Regions from separate parts of the Streptomyces decoyicus genome, predicted to be linked through region 1. Evidence: riboswitches for the same ligand, from Rfam matches in the RefSeq annotation. Region 1 holds a riboswitch; each other region holds the start of a gene.

Evidence for each region. Region 1 has a riboswitch for cyclic di-AMP ahead of K7C20_RS34155 (C40 family peptidase). Riboswitches for the same ligand answer to the same signal wherever they lie in the genome.
Region 2: another riboswitch for cyclic di-AMP. It lies ahead of K7C20_RS17525 (M23 family metallopeptidase); the one in region 1 lies ahead of K7C20_RS34155 (C40 family peptidase).
Region 3: another riboswitch for cyclic di-AMP. It lies ahead of K7C20_RS15110 (LysM peptidoglycan-binding domain-containing protein); the one in region 1 lies ahead of K7C20_RS34155 (C40 family peptidase).

The regions. Positions count from the first base shown of each region.
Region 1 is NZ_CP082301.1:7,829,465-7,831,720, reverse strand. Features, by position in the region: gene K7C20_RS34165 (ATP-dependent Clp protease proteolytic subunit) at 1-268, shown strand, start outside; gene K7C20_RS34160 (hypothetical protein) at 274-582, shown strand; cyclic di-AMP (ydaO/yuaA leader) riboswitch at 870-1,058, shown strand; gene K7C20_RS34155 (C40 family peptidase) at 1,063-1,536, shown strand; gene K7C20_RS34150 (LysE family translocator) at 1,778-2,256, opposite strand, start outside.
Region 2 is NZ_CP082301.1:4,015,944-4,018,199, reverse strand. Features, by position in the region: gene K7C20_RS17530 (DUF2332 family protein) at 1-540, opposite strand, end outside; cyclic di-AMP (ydaO/yuaA leader) riboswitch at 833-979, shown strand; gene K7C20_RS17525 (M23 family metallopeptidase) at 991-2,124, shown strand.
Region 3 is NZ_CP082301.1:3,471,039-3,473,294, reverse strand. Features, by position in the region: gene K7C20_RS15115 (transglycosylase family protein) at 1-618, shown strand, start outside; cyclic di-AMP (ydaO/yuaA leader) riboswitch at 871-1,043, shown strand; gene K7C20_RS15110 (LysM peptidoglycan-binding domain-containing protein) at 1,051-1,716, shown strand; gene eno (phosphopyruvate hydratase) at 2,078-2,256, shown strand, end outside.

The DNA.
Region 1 (2,256 bases):
GGCCCGGATCCTGATCCACCAGCCGTCGTTCAGCGAACCCATCCAGGGGCAGGCCACCGATCTGCAGATCCAGGCGGAGGAGATGCTGCGCACCCGCGACGTCCTGGAGGAGATGCTGGCCAAGCACACCGGGCAGCCCCGCGAGCGGATCGCCGCCGACATCGAGCGGGACAAGATCTTCGACGCCATCGCCGCTCAGGAGTACGGCCTGATCGACGGACTCACCCGCAACCGCAAGCAGTCGGCCCACCTGCCCGTGGCGCGGTGAGCCCGGTGCTGCCCCCCGAACCGCCGCCGCTGCCCGCGCTGACCCGCGCCGAGGGCGAGCTGATCGACAGCTATCTGGAGGTGATCGACCTGCTGGGCCGGATCAACCCGACCCGCTGCGGTGGCACCTACAGCGGACTGCGCGCCGCCCAGGCACTGGTGGGCAAGGCGACCCGTCTACGGGACGCGCTGACACTGATGCACAGCCGGGGCGAGAGCGAAGTGCACCGCGGAACACTGACCCGGGCACTGCGGGTGCTGGACGGCGAACGCCGGACCGGGCTCGTGACGGTGCCGCCACCCGAGGAAATCTGACACGACACGCGCCAGAGGCTGCACATACGGCGTAGCGTCCGCGCCCGATGTGGGGAGGTGACGAATTGCGCGGGGCGGATACATTTTCTCCGGCCCTTGATGTTTCGCCCCTGGTCCGGGGGGTGCAAGACCCCGCGCCGCGGCACCTGAGGGAACAAATCTAACCATTCGGGTCAATTGTGACCCATCTCACATACGGCATTTTCAGCTCGGAATTCGGGTCCCGAGTGCGTGACGATCCCTTCGACGACAAGACCCCGCCACAGCGACGGGGCGGTCCGGACGGGCGCCTAATCCCGCCGCCGTGCGGATGTCCGGTCGACGATGTGGATCGGCGGGAGCGGAGGACCCGAGCAGAGCGGGGTCCCGGCCTTCACGGCCGAGGGCTCCTTGGGGTGAAGCCGTACATACGGCCGGGCATCTTCGCCTGCCCGAACCCGACAGGTCTTCCTTCGCAGGCGGCTGACGAAGGGTTTGCGCATGACCGTGCGCATGCATACGCCGAATCTGCTGGCACGCGCCGGCACTGTCACCGCTCTGACGCTGGTCACCCTCGGCGGGACCACCATGGCTCCAGGAGCGGCCGGGAACGCCGAAGCCGCCTCCGTATCCGTCCATGCGCTGCGGGTCGCGGCTTCCAAGGGAGGATCTCCCTACCGGTACGGCGCCCAAGGGCCGCACGCCTTCGACTGTTCCGGGCTGACGCTGTACTCGTTCAAGCGCGCCGGGCGGGCCCTGCCACGCACCGCCGCCGCGCAGTACAGCCGCACCCGGCACATCTCGGCCGCCTCGCGCCGCCGCGGTGATCTGGTCTTCTTCTACTCGCGCGGCGGCATTTACCACGTCGGTATCTACGCGGGCCGGGGCCGGATGTGGCATGCGCCCAAGGCCGGGAGCGTCGTGCGGCTGGAACGGATCTGGAGCCGCTCGGTCTGGTACGGGCGGGTGCACTGACCTGACCATTCCTCTCACGATCGGTCAATTGCCAGTAGGTTTGGGCCATTTGGCCGGGTGACTTCGCGACTGGGCGAGCTGCTGATGTCCGCGGCCCGCGGGAGCTTCCCGCCCACGGACGGAGCGGTGACCGTGCATTCTGGCCGCCGGGCTCGTGCCGGTGGGCGCCAAGGTGCCGAGGGTGCCGCACGGCGGTCGCGGCTGAGGCGGAGCGGCCGTAGAAGGTTCTGTGGGCGCCCCTTCAGGCGAGCGCCAGTTCCACCAGCAGGATGCCTCCAAGCGCCGTGAGCAGCGCTCCGGTGGTGGCTTCCAGGGCACGGGCCGCCCGCGGGCGGCGCAGCCAGACGCCCAGCCGGTCGACGAGCAGTGCGACGGCGGGGAACCACACCAGTGCCATGGCGACGACCATCGTGGCGAGCAGCAGCGTCCGGGGCAGCGCGGGCTGTCCCGCCGGGACGAACTGCGGGAGCAGGCTGAGGAAGAGAACAGGGGCCTTGGGGTTGAGCGCATTGGTCAGAAAGCCCTGACGCAGGCTCTGTGTGGTGCCCAGGAGAGCGACGGGCCGGGGGACGTCGGCCGGTGCGGTGGCGGCCGGGCCCGCGGTGCGGTCCGTGGTGGCCACAGGGCGGCGGAAGGCCGCGGCCAGGGCGCGGACACCGAGGTACAACAGGTAGCCGCCGCCGAGGAGTTGGACGGCTCCGAAGAGCGTGGGCACGGCGA
Region 2 (2,256 bases), 3.8 Mb from region 1:
GGCGTCTCCCGGGAGGGCACCCCCGCCCGCACCCCTGTCGTCCTCGTAGCGGTAGCGGTAGTGGTAGCGATAGCGGTCGGGGTGCAGACACAGCCCCGCCGACGTGCCGACCTCCAGCAGCGCCAGTGGCTGCGGCAGGCGGGCGAGCAGCGGCAGCAGGGTGGCGCAGTGGGCCGGCTCGTCGGTCCGGGCGGAACGCTGCATGATCACCGCGCGCACTTCGTCCCAGTGCCGGATGGTCCACTCGCGCCAGCGTCCGTAAGCCAGGTCGCCGCGCGGGCCCAGCTCGGCGTGCGGGCCGTCGAGATAGCGGACGGCGGCGAGCAGGAGGTCCGGCTGCTGTTTGTCGCCGGCCGGCAGCGACCCCGACAGCAGATCGCAGAGCTCCGGGTCCTGGCCGATCCGCGCGCTCAGCTCCTCATGGGCGGTGCACCGCCCCCGGGCCTGACGCCAGGAGAACTCCCGGTACCGCCCCGCCACTCCCCATGCGCCGGCGGCAGCGCTCTCGACGTTCCCGGTGTTCCCGACGTTGACGACCATGATCCGACGTTACTGCTCTCACGTTCCGTAACCGAGGGGCACCCCTCCGCATAACAACTGACGCACAATCAACGGGAGATCGTTTAGAGGCGGACGGTCAACTCGCCCGGTTTGTGGCCGTGCTGGCCGAAAAAGTCCACGCCAAACCTTGTGCGGAGACGACAGGGATTCACGGGAAGGCTTGGAATTCGGCTGCGATCTCTATTACTGTCCGATAACGCAGCGCGGTCGTCCCAGCCGTCGCAAGAGGCGGCACCGCGCGCCGACGCCGAATCCCGCACGCGCTTTTCACGCACCTCCAGCACCTCGAACTGCACCAAGGGAACCGGGGAACCACTTCCTTGGGGTGAATCGGACGCCCTCCGCCAGCGGGCGCCCGTAGGAGACCTTCCTGCTCCGAACCCGTCAGCTAACCCGGTAGGCGAGAAGGAAGGAAAGGAGAGCGCCCCCGTGGCGTCCAACAGGCCTGCCCCCGAGGGTCCGTCCGCCTACGACCTCGATGACCGAGGTGCCTTCCAAGGCCCCGGTGATGCGGACAACACGAACGACGGACCGTGGGAGGAATGGAATCCCACCGAGGACTCCATCCGCTCCGTCCGCGGCAAGCACCGGGTGGCCAAGCAGCGCGGCGGCGGACTCGCCCGCAGCGGCACGGTCCTGGGCGTCGGTGTCATCGCCGCGGTCGGCGCCGGCGGAATGGCCACGGCCGAGGGCCGCCCGGCGGTTCCGATCTCCATGCCGGACGTCGGCGGAATGGCCGACGACCTCGCCGACAAACTCCCGGACGCCGAGTCCCTCTCCGGCGTCGGCGACCTCATATCGGACTCGGGCTCGGACTCCGGCACGGACTCCGCCGCGGCCGCGGACTCCGCAACGGACGGTGCGGTTCAGGACGTCTCCGGCCCCCTGACCCAGGCCTCAGGGACGGACTCGGGCACGGGCGCCGGCGAGGCGCTGCGCAGCCGCATCCTCCAGCAGGCCGACGCGCAGCAGGGCGCCGCCGAGAGCGAGGCCCGCGAGGCCGCCGAACACGCCGCTTTCCAGAAGGCCGAGACCGAAGCCGCCACGCACCAGAAGTCGGCCGAGAAGGCCGCAGCAGCCAAGAAGGCGGCCGAAATGGAGGCCAAGCGCGAGGCAGAAGAAGCGGCCCGCCGGAAGGCGGAGGCCGCACGCCTCGCCAAGCTGGCGAAGAACTTCATCGCGCCGGTCTCCTCGTACACCCTCACCGCCAGCTTCGGCCAGGCCGGCGACCGCTGGGCCGCTGACCACACCGGACAGGACTTCGCCGCGCCGACCGGCACTCCCGTCAAGGCCGTGCACTCCGGCACCATCACCCAGGCCGGCTGGGCCGGCTCGTACGGCTACCGCATCGTCGTCACCCTCGACGACGGCACCGAACTCTGGTTCTGCCACCTGTCCTCGATGGTGAAGACCTCCGGCAAGATCAACACGGGCGACGTCATCGGCCGCGTCGGCGCCACCGGCAATGTCACCGGCCCGCACCTCCACCTGGAGGTCCGCCCCGACGCCGGCGACCCGATCGACCCCATGCCGTGGCTGCGCGACCACGGCATCAACGTGTGAGGCGCGGCTTCAACATGTGACGCACGGCCTCAAGGCAGGCTGACGCGCGGCCTCAAGGTGTGATGTGCGGCCTCCAGGTGTGATGTGCGGCCGCAAGGCAGGCTGACGCGCGGCCTCCAGGCGTGACGCGTG
Region 3 (2,256 bases), 4.4 Mb from region 1:
GACCCGGGCAGCACCGCCACCCCCTCGCCCGCCCCGTCGGACGCGGACGGCTCCTCGGACCCCTGGGACTCGTCCGGTTCGTCCGGCGCGCACGACGACACGGACTCCGCCGGGCAGCAGCACGACGAGTCCGGCGACGAGCCGTCCGATCCGGCGCCCTCGCCCGACGCCACGGATTCCGACCGCTCCGGCGACGCGTCCACGAGCCCGGAGCCGTCCGACCCGGCGACGCCGGACGACTCGACGACGCCGGGCGACCGGGACCGCGACCCGTCGCAGTCCGCCGACCCGTCCGACGGGGGCAGCCGTCCGGACACCACCGGCACCCCGCAGGAGACGCCCGCGAAGGGTAAGCACCGCGGCGGTGCGGGCGACGACGAGGACAGGTCCTCGGGTGGCCGGCATGCCTCGCGGGGCGATGACGCGCACCGCACGGGCCCGGCGGCCGACGGCGACTACACCGTGCGGCCGGGTGACACGCTGTCAGCCATCGCCCAGGCCCACCGGCTGCCCGGTGGCTGGACCGCGCTCTACGAGGGCAACGAGGGCGTCATCGGCTCCGACGCGGACCTGATCAAGCCGGGCCAACTGCTCGATCTGGGGCACGCGGCAGGGTAGTTCGCCACCTTCGCCCGCTTTTGGGGAAAGTGAGACAAGGCTCTCGTTGACTAACGGTGAACCCCGGTTCGTCCCGCCTCATCGAACCGGGGTTCACCTGCGGATATGTGACCTGCCCGTGATCAAAAACGGTCAACTTGGTTCACATGATGGGGTTTGAACCCCAGGGCGGTTACTGCTTAACGTCAGGACCGCTCGCCAAAGCGGGCCCTTTGATCACACGCCGAATCCTGCCGGTGATCGGAGGCACTTGACGCGCAAGCGCCGAAGGCAGGAGCGGGGGACCCAAGGTACGTGCCGGCCCCACCCGTGAAAGCGGGTCCACCGGCTTGGGGTGAAGCCACGTGCGCCACGCGCACGCGGCCGGGCGATTTCTCACAGCCCGAACCCGACAGCTCACCTCGTAGGCGTCGGTGAGGAAACGAACGAACCATGCTGATCATCAAGGGCAAGCACCGTCGTCCGTCCAAGGCCGTCCGCGTCGCCACCCTCGCCGGCATCGCCGGTGCTGCCGTGGCCGTCCCGCTGATGGGTGCCACCTCCGCCTCCGCCGCCTCGGTCTCCACCTGGGACAAGGTCGCCCAGTGCGAGTCCGGCGGCAACTGGTCGATCAACACCGGTAACGGCTACTACGGTGGCCTGCAGTTCTCCAACTCCAGCTGGGCCGCCGCCGGTGGCACCAAGTACGCGCCGCGCGCCGACCTGGCCAGCAAGTCCCAGCAGATCGCCGCCGCCGAGAAGCTCCTCGCCATCCAGGGCCCGGGTGCCTGGTCCTGCGCCGGTGCCGGCAACCTGACCGCCGGTGGCCCGGCCGCCGACGTCGACACCTCCGGCTCCGCGCAGACCAAGTCCGCGCCGCAGCAGGACCAGGGCAAGACCGAGGCGAAGAAGGCCCCGGCCGCCCCCGAGCAGCACGCCTCGCGGTCCACCGAGCGCAAGTCCATGGGCCACGGCAACTACACCGTCAAGGCGGGCGACACCCTCGCCAAGATCGCCAAGGCCCACGGCAGCGACTGGAAGTCGGTCTACAAGGCCAACAAGTCGGTCATCGGCGGCAACCCGAACCTGATCTTCCCGGGTCAGAAGCTCAACGTCTGAGTCCCTCCCTCACCGGGACGCGGGCGGGCCCGAGCGGCGGGCCCCCTTCCCCCGTGAGACCGCCCCGCCCCGGCGCGCCCTTCCCCCGAGCGCGCCGGGGCGGGGTTTCTTCTGCCCGGGGCGGCGCCGGGGTGACGCCGGGCCGAGGCCGGGCCGGTGCCGGTGCGGGCGCACGCCGCTGACCGCTCCAGCCCGGCGAATGTTCCCGTTCAGCGAACAATGCGCCTAAGCGTCCCGTGAACGGGGTCTTCGGGGAGCTTTGCGCGGCTTTCCATCCCACAGAGCGGGCCAAGGGCAGGCGGACGCGCCCGGGGCCGTTAGGCTCATGCGCAGAACGCCAGACACCCACGAAGGAGACAACGTGCCGTCGATCGACGTCGTCGTAGCCCGCGAAATTCTCGACTCGCGAGGTAATCCCACGGTCGAGGTCGAGGTCGGCCTCGACGATGGCAGCACCGGCCGTGCCGCCGTCCCGTCCGGTGCCTCCACCGGCGCCTTCGAGGCCATCGAGCTCCGCGACGGCGACCCGAACCGCTACCT